3 regions of the Sphingomonas sp. NFX23 genome follow, and region 2 is predicted to be linked to each of the others. Evidence: riboswitches for the same ligand, from Rfam matches in the RefSeq annotation. Region 2 holds a riboswitch; each other region holds the start of a gene.

Region 1 (4,819 bases), on a different contig from region 2:
ACGAGGTTGCGCGGGTAGTCGCCGTGGTCCTGCAAATGGCGTCGGACGAGTTCGTCGGCGAGCTTCACGCCTTGGGTATGGGCAGCGCGAGACGGGACCGCGCGCGGGTCGGTCGTGTAGAGGTTGCGGCCGGTCGGGAGGACGTCGGCGCGGCCTCGCCACGGCGAGCCGGACGGGCCGGACGCGACGCGCTTGCCATGGAGCGCCGACAGGAGACCGGCGCGTTCGGCATCGCCTTGCTCGCCGCGGCCGTAGATGTGGAGGCCGTCGCCAAATTGGCTTTCCTTCACGTCGCAGACGAACGTGTCGATGCGGGTGATCGCTTCGGCTTGGGACTGTGCGTCGTCAAGGCCCAGCGTCGCGGCGAGGCCGGTGGCGGTGGCTTCGTCGCGGATGTCCCGTTGCAGGCGGTCGCGGCGGGCTGGATCGAGTCCGTCGGCGTTGGAGAATTCGTCAAGCAGCGCTTCGAGGCGACCAAGGCCGGCGCCGGTGCGCGTGCGTTCGAGCGGCGGCGGGACGTGGCCGAGCGTGACCGCGCCAATGCGACGCTTGGCTTGGGCCGCTTCGCCGGGATCGTTGACGATGAACGGGTAGATGACGGGCATTGCACCGGTCAGCGCCTCGGGCCAGCAGGCGTCGGACAGCGCGACCGACTTGCCGGGGAGCCATTCGAGCGTGCCATGCGCCCCGACATGCACCAGCGCATCGGTGCCTCGTGCGTGAAGCCAGAGGTAGAAGGCGACATAGGCATGGCAGGGGCAGCGCGAGAGGTCGTGATATTCCTCCGCGCGTTGCTCTGTGCGGCCGCGTTCGGGTTGGAGGGCGACGAGCGCCCCGCCCCGGTCGATCGCTGTGAAGGCGAAGTCTTCGGTGGGTTCGCCCCAGGTTTCATGGAGGTCGTCGCGGAGCGCTTCGGGGAGATGCGCGAGGGCTTTGCGGTACTGCGCGAGCGGCCAGTGGATGCGTGAGGTAGCGAGATCAGTTGCGTCGGGCGTGATCGCGTAGCCGGCCTCGGTGAGGTCTTCGAGGATCGCTTGCGTGGAGGCGAGTGCGTCGAGGCCGACGGCGTGCGCCATCTGGTATGCCTTGCCGGGGTAGGTCGAGAGGATGATCGCGATGCGGTGGTCGGCGACGGGTTTGCTGGCGAGGTTTGTCCACGCTTCGATGCGCGCGGCGATGGCGGCGATTCGTGCTGGGTCGGCGCGGTGTTCGCGGCGGGTGTATTCCAGGTCGCCGTCTCGCGCGGCGGCTTCCTTGAAGCTGGCGACGCCGGCGAAGAGGCGGCCGTCCACCTCGGGGAGGACGACGTGCATCGCCAGGTCGGCGGGCGACAGGCCTCGGGTGGCGCCGGCCCAGGCGGCGCGGTCGGAGGTGGCTAGCGCGATCTGGAATACTGGGACGTCCGCGCCGTCGAGAGGCGTGGCGTCGGTGGCGCCTCGTGCGGAGAAGGCCGTGGCGTTGACGATCGCCGCCGGCGTGAGCGCCGTGACCCAGCGGCTCAGCCAGCCGGCTGCGTCGGGAGCTTTCAGCGAGGGTGCGAAGAGGCCGATGACGTCGAACCCTCGCGCGGTTAGCTCAGCGTGAAGCGCTTCGATCGGGTGAAGGTCGGCGGCGGTCAGGTACGAGCGGTAGAAGACGATCAGGATGCGGGGGCGTGTCGCGTTCAAATCGAACGCGGCCGGACAGGTAACGCCGTCGTGCGGTTGCCAGCCGCCAACGTCCGCGATCGCGCGGACGCCGGTGACGGGGCCAGCGTAGCAGCCTGATGCGAGCGCGAACTGAGCTAAGGCAGCCTGCGCTGCGACTGCGCCGCCGGTGTCGCAGAGATGGGCCAGGCGGCGGAGCGTCGAGAGCGGGATCGTCGATGCGGCGTCGAGGCGTGTGTCGATGCGGCCGTCTGCGGCGAGGACGGCTAGCGCGATGCCGTTCTCGCGCGCGAGGTTTTCGACCTGTTGCAGGCCGTAACTCCAGTAGGAGCGCCCGCCGATCAGCCGGATCAGGATGCCCTTCGCGCCCGCCAACGTCTGTTCGATGTAGGTGTCGACCGAGAGCGGGTGCTGGAGCGCGGTCAGGTTCGCGAGGCGTAGCGAGGGCAATCGGCTACCGGCCGCATCCGCACGTTTCCAGCCCGCGGCGAACGCGCCGAGGTCACCGTCGGAGAAGGACAGGACGACGAGGTCCGCGGGGGATTGGGCGAGGTCCTGCGGGACCGCGCTTTCCTCCAGCCCGTGGGTCTCGCGGAAGACGACGTGCATCGTGCGCCTCAGCCGTCCAGCGCGGCCTTGATGCGGGCCTCGTCGATCCGGTCGTGCTCGGCGATGACCACCAATTGCGTGCGGCGCGGTTCGCCGGCGCGCCATGGGCGATCGTACTGCGTACGGACGCGCGCGCCGACCGCCTGGACGAGCAGGCGCATCGGCTTGCCGGTGACGGCGGCGTACCCCTTTACGCGGAGGATGTCGGCGCTGCGGGCGAGCGCCTCGATCTTCGCGGTCAGGTCGGCGGGGTCGGCGATCTCGCCAAGCTCGACGACGACGCTGTCGAAATCGTCATGCTCGTGATCGTCCTCGCCGTCGTGATGCGACGGGCGGCTGGCGATATCGTCCTCGGCGGCGGCGTTAAGGCCCAGGATCACGCGCGGATCGATGATACCGTCGGTCAGGTCGATCACCGGGAGCGGCCGTGCGGATTCGGCGGCGATCACCGCGCGTGCCTTGGCGACGCCTTTGGGGCCGGCGAGATCGACCTTGGTCAGCAGCACGATATCGGCGCAGGCGAGCTGGTCCTCGAATACCTCAGACAAGGGCGTCTCGTGATCGACGCTGGGGTCGGCGGCGCGTTGGGCGTCGAGCGCAGCGACATCTGGCGCGAAGCGACCGGCGGCGACTGCTTCGGCATCGGCGAGCGCGATGACGCCGTCGACGGTGATGCGCGAGCGGATCGCTGGCCAGTCGAACGCCTTGAGCAGCGGCTTGGGCAGCGCGAGGCCGGAGGTCTCGATCAGGATGTGATCGGGGCGCGGGTCGAGCGCGAGGAGCGCCTCCACGGTCGGGATGAAATCATCCGCCACCGTGCAGCAGATGCAGCCGTTCGCCAGCTCGATCACGTTCTCCGCCGGGCAATCGGGGATCGCACAGCCCTTGAGGATGTCGCCGTCGATACCGAGCGTGCCGAATTCGTTGACGACGACGGCGAGACGGCGGCCGTTCGCGTTGCGGATCAGGTGGCTGATGAGCGTGGTCTTGCCGGCTCCGAGAAAGCCGGTGACGATGGTGACGGGGACCTTTGAAAGATCGGGCATTGGTATTCTCCTGCGAGCACACGCACGCACGACCATAGGGCCGCACGCGTTCGTCGCTCAGACGGAGTACCGTGCCGCGACCATCCCCTGGATCGTAGCAAGAGCGACCATATGCGCTGGCAGGTCTCCTGGCTCGCGGGTCGAGGCTCGACGTACGCCTTCCCAGGTTTCCCCAGTGGCTGCCCTTCTCGTGAAGGGCGTGTGCGTCTCGCTCACCGCTTACAGTTGCAGGGACAGCCGCGGCATTGGGAGGAACTCCCGCACCGCATTCCCATTCAAGCCCCGAAGGGCACCGGCGCGATCTGTGAGGTTCGGTGAAACCGAGCCTCGGGGGTGGGTTAGAGCAGTTTGGCGGGACTGCCAATTCGCATATCGGTAGTTTTCGATGCTCCCCCGCGAGGGGGAGGTGGCTGGCACTTGCCAGACGGAGGGGGAGGACACGGAACAAACGTGATCGTCGTCCTCCCCCTCCGTCGCTTCGCGCCACCTCCCCCTGGCGGGGGAGGATCGAGAGCGCGTCGAGCTTGGGGAACAGAGGAGCTAGCTTATCCGTGCACGACTTCGATCTCGTCGAAGCGTTTCCAGCGGTAGATTGCGAAGCTCAGCACCCAGCAGAGCACGAACAGGCCGATGATCGCAAAGCCGAGGCCATTGAAGTTCTCGCCGAGTGCCGTTGCAACGTCCCATATGCCGCCGGTGAAGCCGAGCTTCGATCCGAGCAGCGCGAGCGTCTCGATCCCGCCGATTGCGATCGCGACGATCGCGGAGATCAAGGTGATGGTTATGTTGTAGTAGAGCTTACGGATCGGCTTCACGAACGCCCATTCATAGGCACCAAGCATAACGACGCCGTCCGCGGTGTCGACCAGCGCCATGCCGGTCGCGAACAGCACGGGGAGGACTAGGACGACACCGATCGAGAGACCGTCGGCGGCCTGGCTCGCTGAGAGGCCAAGGATCGCGACCTCCGTCGCCGTGTCGAAACCGAGTCCGAACAGGAAGCCGAGCGGCGCCATGTGCCAGCTCCGCGTGACCAGCCGGAACATCGGGCGGAACAGACGTGCGAGCAGGCCGCGGTTGCCGAGGAGGAGGTCGAGGTCCTCCTCGACATAGGTGCCGCCGCCGCGGACATGGCCGAAGGTGCGCCAGACCGAGCGGAGGATGATCAGGTTCATCGCGGCGATCGTGAACAGGAACACAGCGGAGATGACGGTCGCGACCACCCCGCCTACCTGCTTGAATGCCTCGAACTGCGACAGCGCATTGGCGGTCAGTGCGATCGCGACCGCCGCGATGAGCACGATCCCCGAATGGCCGATCGCGAACCAGAAGCCGACCGCGATCGGGCGCTGGCCGTCCTGCATCAGCTTGCGCGTCACATTGTCGATCGCCGCAATGTGGTCTGCGTCGACCGCGTGGCGCAGGCCGAGGCCCCAGGCGAGCAGCGCCGTGCCCAGCATCAGCGGTTGCGCGTGGAACAGCGAGAACGCCCAGCACCACGCGGCGATGTTGGCCGCG
Region 2 (4,819 bases):
GGGGGCGTTGGCGGGGACGGTCGAGCTCGAGAGCGCGACGCCGGACCAGGCGGCGCCTTTCCAGGGCAGTGTCGCGTATGGCAGCCGGGATTCGGTCGATGCACAGGGCTCTGCGGCACTGGTGCACGGGTCTGGGTTTGCGACCTTGTCCGGAGCCTATGCGCGCGGGGACGGCTTCACGCCGACCGTCGAGGAAAGCCGGGGAATCGTCGATCGCGCCGCGCCGTACGAGCAGGCGTCGGGCGCGCTGCGGACCGTCGTCGGGATCGGCTCGAAGACCGAATTGCAGATGAATGCGAGCGCGTTCACCGATCGGCGCGACCGGGGGAGCGACTTTACCGACAACAAGAGCGAAGGCGCGGACGCGAGCGTCCGGCTCATCGGGCGCGGGCGCTGGGGGTATTCGGCGCTGGCGTATCTGCAAACGCGCGCGTTCGCGAGCAGCTTCAACAGCATCAACGCCGCGCGGACGACCGCGATCCAGTCGCTGAACCAGTATAATACGCCCGCCACCGGGCTTGGCGGACGGATCGAGATCGCTCCGCCGCTGGGCGAGAGCATCACGCTGCGTCTGGGCGCGGATGTTCGCGATGTCAGCGGCAAGACGCAGGAGCTGTATACGTTCGTCAACACCGTGCCGACGCGGCGGCGCGAGGCCGGCGGGAGCACGACGACAACCGGCGTGTTTGCCGATGGGAGCTTGGTTGCTGGCGACTTCACGTTCAGTCTTGGCGGCCGGGTTGACTGGTGGTCGATCGACGGCGGCTATCTGTCCGAACGGCCGCTGGCCGGCGGCGCGGCGTTGACCAATCTTCGATATGCGGACCGCGATGGCAGCGAGACGACCGGCCGGGCGGGCGTAGCGTATCAGCCGGTGGAGGCGATCACGCTGCGCGCGGCCGGGTATCGCGGGTGGCGGCTGCCGACGCTCAACGAGCTGTATCGGCCGTTTCGCGTCGGCAACGATGCGACCGCGGCGAATGCGCTGTTGTCGCCGGAGCGGCTGACCGGGGTCGAGGGCGGGGTGACGCTGACGCCTGCGCCGGGCGTGAGCATCGCCGCGACGTATTTCTACAACCGGCTGAAGGATGCGGTGGCGAACGTCACGACGACCACGCCGACGCAGGTGTTGCCGGGGGTGACGACCTACCGCGTTCGCCAGAACCTCGACGCGATCCGCGCGCATGGGTTCGAGTTGAATGCGGCGTATCGGCCGGGTCCGTTTGGTGTTCAGGCGTCGTGGTCGCACACGAACTCAAAGGTCGAGGGATCGGGGATCACGGCTGCGCTGGACGGCGTGCGACCGGCGCAGACCCCTCGCGACCAGGTTTCTGGGACGGTCGACTGGCGACGCGACGCGGCGACGCTGTCACTGACGGTGCGGCATATCGGCCAGCAGTTCGACGACGACCAGAATACGCGCGTGCTTGGGGCTGCGACGACGCTCGATGCGTATGCAGCGTTGCCGATCCTGCGGTCGCTGGTTGCCGAGTTTCGGGCCGAGAATTTCCTCAACGAGCGGGTCGAGGCAGGGGTCAGCGGCGCGAACATCGTCGAGCGCGCCACCCCGCGGACGATCTGGGTCGGGCTGCGCTACGGCGGGCGGTGATATTCTTTCTGCTAAGGAAAACGAAGACATCATGTTTCCCCGCGAAGGCGGGGACCCAGACTGGACTCCCGCCTTCGCGGGAGAACAACGGAGGGAAAGCGACGTCCCGACTAACACGCCACCACCCCGGCGGAGGCCGGGGCCCAGTTGGCAAGGTCGCAGTAACGACGGACCGCGCTTAGTTAGTGACATTCCCCAACTGGGCCCCGGCCTCCGCCGGGGTGGTGCGGTGGACGGTGAGGGAGCTTACGATCCTCCCCCGCAAGGGGGAGGTGGCACCGAAGGTGACGGAGGGGGAGGCATGCGATCACCCCCGTTTCCGTGTCCGCCCCCTCCGTCTGGCAAGCGCCAGCCACCTCCCCCTGGCGGGGGAGGATCAGCAGGCCCCGCGTTGACCCGTGCCTGGCGCACGACTAATGCCGCGTACGTGAAGGGTTCCCCGCAACGGGATCAAAAGGGAAGTCGGTGCGCGGGCCGGGTCGTCACGATCCAAATCCGCAAGACCGGCGCTGTACCCGCAACTGTGACCGGATAGCGGCCACCCCGATATGCCACTGGGTCTCGGCCTGGGAAGGTGGGGTGGGCGCGGCGACCCGGAAGCCAGGAGACCTGCCTGTCACGGTCGATCCACTGCGCGGGCGGGTGTCCGGCGCGGACGAGTGCTCCGGTCCAGCCGGGTTTCCTCGAGCGAGAGACGTCTGGCCGCCCGGCGAATGGTCGCTGGCGGTTCTGGTTAGGACGCAGCCGAATGACGAAATTCTTCCTTCTCCTGAGTGCCGCGGCGATCGCATCGCCCGCCTATTCTCAGACCATATCCAACCCAGACGCCCCCGAAATCGTCGTCACCGCGACCCGCGCTGCGCAACCGCTGAGCGAGATCGGCCAGGCCGTGACCGTGATCGACCGCGCCGAGATCGAGCGCCGCCAGACCACCATCGTCTCCGACCTGCTCGCGACCACGCCTGGCGTCACCGTCACGCGTAACGGCACGGTCGGCGCGCTGACCAGCGTCCGCATCCGCGGTGCCGAGGCGGATCAGACGCTCGTCGTGATCGACGGCGTGCGCGTCAACGATCCCTCGTCGACCGGCGGCGGCTTCAACTTCGGCAACCTCCTGTCGAGTTCGGTCGAGCGGATCGAAATATTGCGCGGTCCTAACTCGGTGCCATGGGGCAGCCAGGCGATCGGCGGCGTCGTCAACATCATCACCGCCGCACCGACCGAAGGCGTCCAGGCGCGCGCCAACGCCGAATATGGCTATGCCGACAGCGTGTTCGCGAGCGCGGGCGTGTCGGGCAAGTCGGGTCAGGTGTCCGGATCGCTGACCGGCGGATATCTGCGCACCGACGGCATCTCGTCGGCGGCCAGCGGCACCGAGCGCGACGGCTATCGCCAATATGGCGCAACCGGGCGGGTCGGCGTCGAGTTCGCGCCGGGCATCGGCCTCGACCTGCGCGGCTATTTCGCCGACAGTCGCGTCGCGATCGACGGCTTCCCGGCCCCTGATTACGTGCTCGTCGACACCGCCGAATATTCGAAGACGCGCGAAGCCTATGGTTACGCGGGGCTACATGCGAACTTCGCCGACGGTCGGTTCAACAACCGCGTGGCCTTCACGATCGCCGACATCAACCGCGACAATTACGACCCGAGCTTCGGCAGCGATCCGTCGTTCATCGGTCGCGGCCGCAGCGAACGCTACGAGTATCAGGGCGACTTCCGCCCCCTCGACCAAGTGCGCGTCGTCGCAGGCGTCGAGCGCGAGAACAGCCGCTTCAACGACGGCTTCACCTTCGCGGATACCGGCATCACCAGCGTCTACGGCCAGCTGATCGTCAAGCCGCTCGACGTCCTCACGATCACCGGCGGCGTCCGTAACGACGACCACGACGATTTCGGCAGCCACACGACGTTCGGCGCGAACGCCGCGCTGGCGTTGCGGACCGGAACCACCGTCCGCGCGAGCTATGGCGAAGGCTTCAAGGCGCCGACCTTGTACCAGCTCTTCTCCGACTACGGGAATCGCGGCCTCGATCCGGAGACCGCGCGCAACTTCGACGTCGGTGTCGAACAGGCGTTCCTCGACAACCGCGCGCGCGTCGCGGTGACCTATTTCAACCGGCGTACGCGCAACCAGATCGACTTCCGCGACTGCAGTCCGGCGGAGCAGACGACCGCCGGTTCGATCTGCGTCGACCGCCCGTTCGGCGTCTACGACAATATCGCCCGCGCCGAGGCGGACGGCGTCGAGTTCACCTTGGCGCTGCGCCCGGTCGACGCGCTGACGCTGACCGCGAACTACAGCTATATCGACACCGAGAACCGCTCGATCGGCAGCGATTTCGGCAACGATCTCGCGCGCCGTCCCAAGCAGACCGCGAGCGTCGACGCCGATTACCGGTTCGCGTTCGGGCTGTCGGTCGGCGGCACCGTGACGATGGTCGGCGACAGCTTCGACGACGCCGCCAACACCGTGCGACTCGACGGCTATGCGCTGGCGGGCGTCCGCGTGGAAATGCCGATCACCGACCAGATTGCACTGTACGGCCGCGTCGATAACCTCACCGACTCGCGGTACGAGACGGTCGCGGGCTACGGCAATTACGGTCGCGCGGCGTATGGCGGCGTACGGTTGCGGCTGAAGTGAGGCGCGGGGCGATCCTCCTCGCGCTCCTGCTCGGGGGCTGCGCGCAATCCCCCGGAGCGGGCGGTGGCGGGGGGATCGTCTCGACCAATCCGTGCGTGGATTCGGTGCTGGTCCGGATCCTGCCGCCCGCGCGGATCGCCGGGATCAGCCACTATTCGCAAGATCCGTCCGCGACATCGATCCCGCTCGCCGTCGCGCGCCGGTTTCGCGGCATCGCGGGGACCGCCGAGGAGGTGATCGCGCTCCACCCCGATCTCGTCATCGCCAGCACCTACACGCCGCCCGCGACTCAGGCGGCGTACGCGCGGGCCGGTCTGAAGACGCTGCTCGTCGGCATTCCCGACTCGATCGCGGAGAGCCAGGCGCAGGTCACGCAGATCGCCGATGCTGCCGGAGCGCCGATGGGCGGCGCGCGGATCAATGCCGAGATCGACCGCGCGGTGGCCCGCTGGAGCCACAAGGATGGACGGTCGCCGAGCGCGTTGCTCTATATCAGCGGCGATCTCGCGACGGGGGGGAGCACGTTGCTGAACGACATGATGACGCGCGTCGGCTTCCGAAAC
Region 3 (4,819 bases), on a different contig from region 2:
GGTGCAATGCGCCCGTGACGGCGATCCACGTCAGCAACGCGGCGCACGCCCCGGTCCAGGGGTCGATCGATGCACCTGCCCGTCCCGCCGAGGCGACGAGCACGCCGATCGCCAGTCCGACGAGCGGATAGTATCGGATCGCCGCGGCAAAGTCGGGAGCCCCGGCCTCGACGCGCGGCATCGGCAGGCGCGTCAGGAAACCGAACGCGACGACCAGCCGCTTCACGTCGCCAGCCCGACGATCTGCACCGTCCGATCCGGCTCCGGCCAGATCCGCAACGACACAAGCGCGGCATAAGGCAGGTCGAACGCCCATGTCCGGCGACGATCGAACCCACACAGGTCCGCGAGCGCCGCCCGGATAGCGCCACCGTGCGTGACGACCAACGTCGGCACCGACGGAAGTACCGCCAAGGCATTGCCGACCCGGTCCAGCAACGACGACCATCGCTCACCGTCCGGCGGCGGAGCAGCGTCCGGATCGTCGTGGAACCGAGCGAAGGCCGCCGGATCGATATCGGCTGGACGCATTCCGTCCCACGCTCCGAAGTCGAGTTCGCGCCACCGTCGATCGACCTCGCCGACGATGCCCCGCACGCTGCCGATCGCCGTCGCGCAATCGCGAGTACGCTTCAGGTCTGACGACACGATCGCGGCAACCTTCAGCCCTGCGGCTCGCCGGACGCACGCCGCAACGCCGGCCTCCGTCACCGGATCGTCCGTTCGCCCCAGCAACAGGCCTTTGCGGACGGGCGCGCCATGCCGCATCAGGTACAGCATGTGCGAACCGGTCACGCGACGGAGACCCCTGCCTCGGCAAACGTCGCCATCTCGTCATGCGTCGCCAGCGCCGCGCGGACGAGCAACGTCGCCACCGCCGCGCCGCTCCCCTCGCCTAACCGCATGCCCAGCGACAACAGGGGATCGAGGTCCAATGCCCGCAACAATCGCGCATGACCCGGCTCGGCCGACACGTGGCCGGCAAGACAATGCGCGAGAATATCCGGGCACGCAGCGGCGATCGGCGAGACCGCGGCACAGCATATGAAGCCATCGAGCATGACGGGTACGCCTGCGAGACGCGCAGCTATGACCGCGCCTGCGATCGCCGCAAGTTCACGACCGCCAAGCCGGCGTAGCGTCTCGAACGGCGTGCTCAGTGCGTCCCGGTGCAGCGCCAGCCCGGCCTCCACGGTCGCGATCTTGCGGGCCATGCCGTCGTCGTCGACTCCGGTACCGGGCCCGACCCAGTCGCGTGCCGATCCATCGAAGCTGGCGAGGCACAGCGCGGCGGCGGAGGTCGAGTTGCCGATCCCCATCTCGCCGAGCACGATCAGATCGGGTGCGTCCGCAACGACGGCGGCGCCCGCGTTGATCGCCGCGAGGCATTCCTCCTCCGACATCGACGGGGCGACGGTGAAATCGATGGTCGGCCGGTCGAGATCGAGCGGGACGACTCTGAGATCGAGCCCCGCCGCGCGCGACAGCGCGTTGATTGCCGCGCCGCCATGTTCGAAATTGGCCACCATCTGCGCCGTGACGGAGGCCGGAAACGCACTGACGCCGCGATCGACGATGCCGTGATTACCCGCGAAGATCACCACCCGGCCGCGATCGAGCCGCGGGCGTTCATGGCCCTGCCAACCGGCCATGAAGACGGCAATCTCTTCCAACCGCCCGAGCGAGCCCGGCGGCTTGGTCAGTTGCCCCTGCCGCGCCACTGCCGCCGATCGAGCGGCTTCGTCCGGCTGCGGCAACGCGCTCAAGGATGATAGAAATGCCCCGGCTGTCGGAAAAAAAGTCATTCCACGACGAACCCGGCAGGCGGCGTGCGGGTGATGAAATGGCCCTTCACGCCCTGCGGCCATTGTTTGAACGGCACCTGTCCGAACGCACTCTCGCCGTAGAGCCGTGCGTAATCCAGGATCGCACGGGCAGCGTCTTCGGTCGGCTCGAAACGGCCTAGCACATAGCCGACCTTGGCGGGTGCGCGCAGATGGATGGTGCAGAAATCCTGGCACGCGAACAGGCACGGCATTTCCTGCACGGCTACGTCGGCATAGGCGGGATCGCTCGCCTGCACTGCCTTCAGCGCACTGACCAGCCGCGCGCCGCCACGCTGGCCCTGCTCGTCGTCGCGCGCGTCGGCGGAATGGCGGCACGTGTTGCACGCGACCACCGCGACGCCGTCCTCGACCGGCTTCAGCATGTCCGTTCCCGGACGATCTTGGAATGATGTGTACTTGGCATAGGAACCCCTTCGGACAGTCGGTCCCGCACCGCGCAAAGGGCGAGAAGCGGACGCCTCCTGCCTTCGCGCGACGCGAAGCGATGTCGTCGCTCGGGGTGTTACCCGTCCGTTCGGCGCACCCTGGCCGGACGAAAGACGACCGCGACGGGCAGGTCTCCTGGCTCGCGGGTCAACGCCGTCCGCGCCGCCTTCTCGGGAACATCCCAATGGCATGAGGCACAATGGCTCGCCGCGTACAGTTGCAGGGGCAGCCGGGTGTTTCCCGTTCCCATTTTCATCCCCCTCGGCGTGAGCATCGGGGGAACCTGTCGCGGGCGAAGCGATAGGCGGGAGGAAGACCCGGCGCAAGACACGGCTACGTCGGTCAGAAGTCCGCCAGCCGTCCCCACGCCCTCCCGTCATCCTGACGAAAGTCAGGATCCAGGGTAACGGGCGGCAGCCTTCGTGGCTCTGGGGCCTGACTTTCGTCAGGATGACGGACGGTCCTCGTAACGGACCGTAGAGTAGGAAGCCGCCTAGAACTCCACGCCCGCCTGCGCCTTCACGCCCGACCGAAACGGATGCTTCACCTGCGTCATCTCGGTCACGAGGTCCGCCACCTCGATCAACGCATCAGGCGCGTTCCGCCCGGTCACCACGACATGCGTCATCTCCGGCTTCGCCGCCAGCACCGCCAGCACCTCGTCGACCGGCAGATACTCGTAGCGCAACACGATGTTCAGTTCGTCCGCCACCACCATTGCATAGGACGGATCGGCGATCATCCGCTTCACCTCGTCCCACGCCTCACGCGCCACCGCGATGTCGCGGGCGCGGTCCTGCGTGTCCCAAGTGAAGCCCTCCCCCATCGGCTTGAACTCGCACAGCGCGGGGAACGCATCGAAGATCGTCTTCTCGCCGGTCGCCATCGCGCCCTTGACGAACTGCACCATGCCGACCTTCCGCCCATGCCCGATCATCCGCACCGCCATGCCGAACGCGGCGGTCGACTTGCCCTTGCCCTTGCCGGTGTGGACGATGATCAGCCCCTTCTCGATCGTCTTGCTCGCGACGATCCGGTCCTGGACCTCCTTGCGCTTGGCGCTCTTGGCATTCTGTTCGTCGTCGGTCCGCATGATCAAGTCCTCTCGTCCTCCCGATGGCGGATCGCGCCGCGCGGCGCTAGAGCGACCGACATGCTCCGCATCACCGACCTCAAGCTGCCGCTCAACCACGCCGACGAAGCGCTCCCCGCCGCGATCCGCGACCGCCTGCGCGTTACCCCGCGCGACCTGATCCGCTACACCATCGCCAGACGCGCGCACGATGCCCGCGACAAGATGGACATCCAGCTCGTCTATTCGGTCGATGTCACGCTGAAGAACGAGGACACCGTCCTCACCCGCTTCCGCAAGGATCGTCACGTCCAGCGCACGCCGGATACCGGCTACCGCTTCGTCACCAAGGGCGGCGCGAGCTACACCGGCCCCCGCCCGGTGGTGGTCGGCGCGGGCCCATGCGGGCTGTTCGCCGGCCTGATCCTCGCGCAGATGGGGTTCCGCCCGATCATCCTCGACCGCGGCAAGGTCGTCCGCGAACGCACCAAGGATACCTGGGGTCTCTGGCGCAAAAGCGTCCTCAACCCCGAATCGAACGTCCAGTTCGGCGAGGGCGGCGCCGGCACCTTCTCCGACGGCAAGCTCTGGAGCCAGATCAAGGACCCGCGCCACTTGGGCCGCAAGGTCCTGACCGAGTTCGTGAAAGCCGGTGCGCCACCCGAAATCCTCACCGAAGCGCATCCGCATATCGGCACCTTCCGTCTCGTCACGATGGTCGAGAGCATGCGCGAGACGATCGAGGCGCTCGGCGGCGAATACCGCTTCTCGACGCGCGTCGACGGTCTCGACATCGTCGAGGAGGCCGGCACTCGCCAGCTTCGCGGTCTTCATCTCAGCACCGGCGACTATCTCGAAGCCAACCACGTCGTCTTCGCGGTCGGCCACAGCGCGCGCGACACGTTCGAGATGCTGCATGCCAAGGGCGTCTACGTCGAGGCCAAGCCGTTCTCGATCGGCGTCCGCATCGAACACCCGCAATCTTGGATCGACGAAGCGCGGTTCGGGCCGTGCGCGGGTCACCCTGACCTCGGCGCGGCGGCGTACAGCCTGTCGCACCACTGCAAGAACGGGCGCACGGTCTACAGCTTCTGCATGTGCCCAGGCGGCACCGTCGTCGCCGCGACCTCAGAGGAGGGCCGCGTCGCGACCAACGGCATGAGCCAATATTCGCGTAACGAACGCAACGCGAACTCGGGGATCGTCATCGGCATCGACCCCGAGCGCGACTATCCCGGCCACCCGCTCGCCGGGATCGAGCTGCAACGCCATTGGGAATCGCGCGCCTATGTCGCCGGCGGCTCGAACTACAAGGCGCCCGCGCAACGTATCGGCGACCTGCTCGCGGGGCGCGCGTCGACCGCGCTAGGCTCAGTGATCCCGTCGTACAAGCCGGGCGTCCATATGACTGACTTGTCGGAGTGCCTGCCCGAGTTCGCGATCTCTGCGCTGCGCGAGGCTTTGCCTGCATTCG

The links. A riboswitch is a leader RNA that binds a small molecule or an ion and turns the genes downstream of it on or off. The one in region 2 is predicted to bind cobalamin.
Region 1: another riboswitch for cobalamin. It lies ahead of cobW (cobalamin biosynthesis protein CobW); the one in region 2 lies ahead of J4O76_RS10370 (TonB-dependent receptor plug domain-containing protein).
Region 3: another riboswitch for cobalamin. It lies ahead of J4O76_RS11950 (DUF1636 domain-containing protein); the one in region 2 lies ahead of J4O76_RS10370 (TonB-dependent receptor plug domain-containing protein).

The regions. Positions count from the first base shown of each region.
Region 1 covers NZ_JAGEKH010000004.1:347,697-352,515, forward strand. Annotated here, with positions in the region: gene cobN (cobaltochelatase subunit CobN) at 1-2,255, opposite strand, end outside; gene cobW (cobalamin biosynthesis protein CobW) at 2,264-3,301, opposite strand; cobalamin riboswitch at 3,403-3,613, opposite strand; gene J4O76_RS12560 (HoxN/HupN/NixA family nickel/cobalt transporter) at 3,847-4,819, opposite strand, start outside.
Region 2 covers NZ_JAGEKH010000003.1:599,934-604,752, reverse strand. Annotated here, with positions in the region: gene J4O76_RS10375 (TonB-dependent receptor) at 1-1,609, shown strand, start outside; cobalamin riboswitch at 2,025-2,240, shown strand; gene J4O76_RS10370 (TonB-dependent receptor plug domain-containing protein) at 2,358-4,256, shown strand; gene J4O76_RS10365 (ABC transporter substrate-binding protein) at 4,253-4,819, shown strand, end outside.
Region 3 covers NZ_JAGEKH010000004.1:216,473-221,291, reverse strand. Annotated here, with positions in the region: gene cobS (adenosylcobinamide-GDP ribazoletransferase) at 1-226, opposite strand, end outside; gene J4O76_RS11960 (histidine phosphatase family protein) at 223-780, opposite strand; gene cobT (nicotinate-nucleotide--dimethylbenzimidazole phosphoribosyltransferase) at 792-1,805, opposite strand; gene J4O76_RS11950 (DUF1636 domain-containing protein) at 1,802-2,209, opposite strand; cobalamin riboswitch at 2,382-2,575, opposite strand; gene cobO (cob(I)yrinic acid a,c-diamide adenosyltransferase) at 2,767-3,366, opposite strand; gene J4O76_RS11940 (NAD(P)/FAD-dependent oxidoreductase) at 3,427-4,819, shown strand, end outside.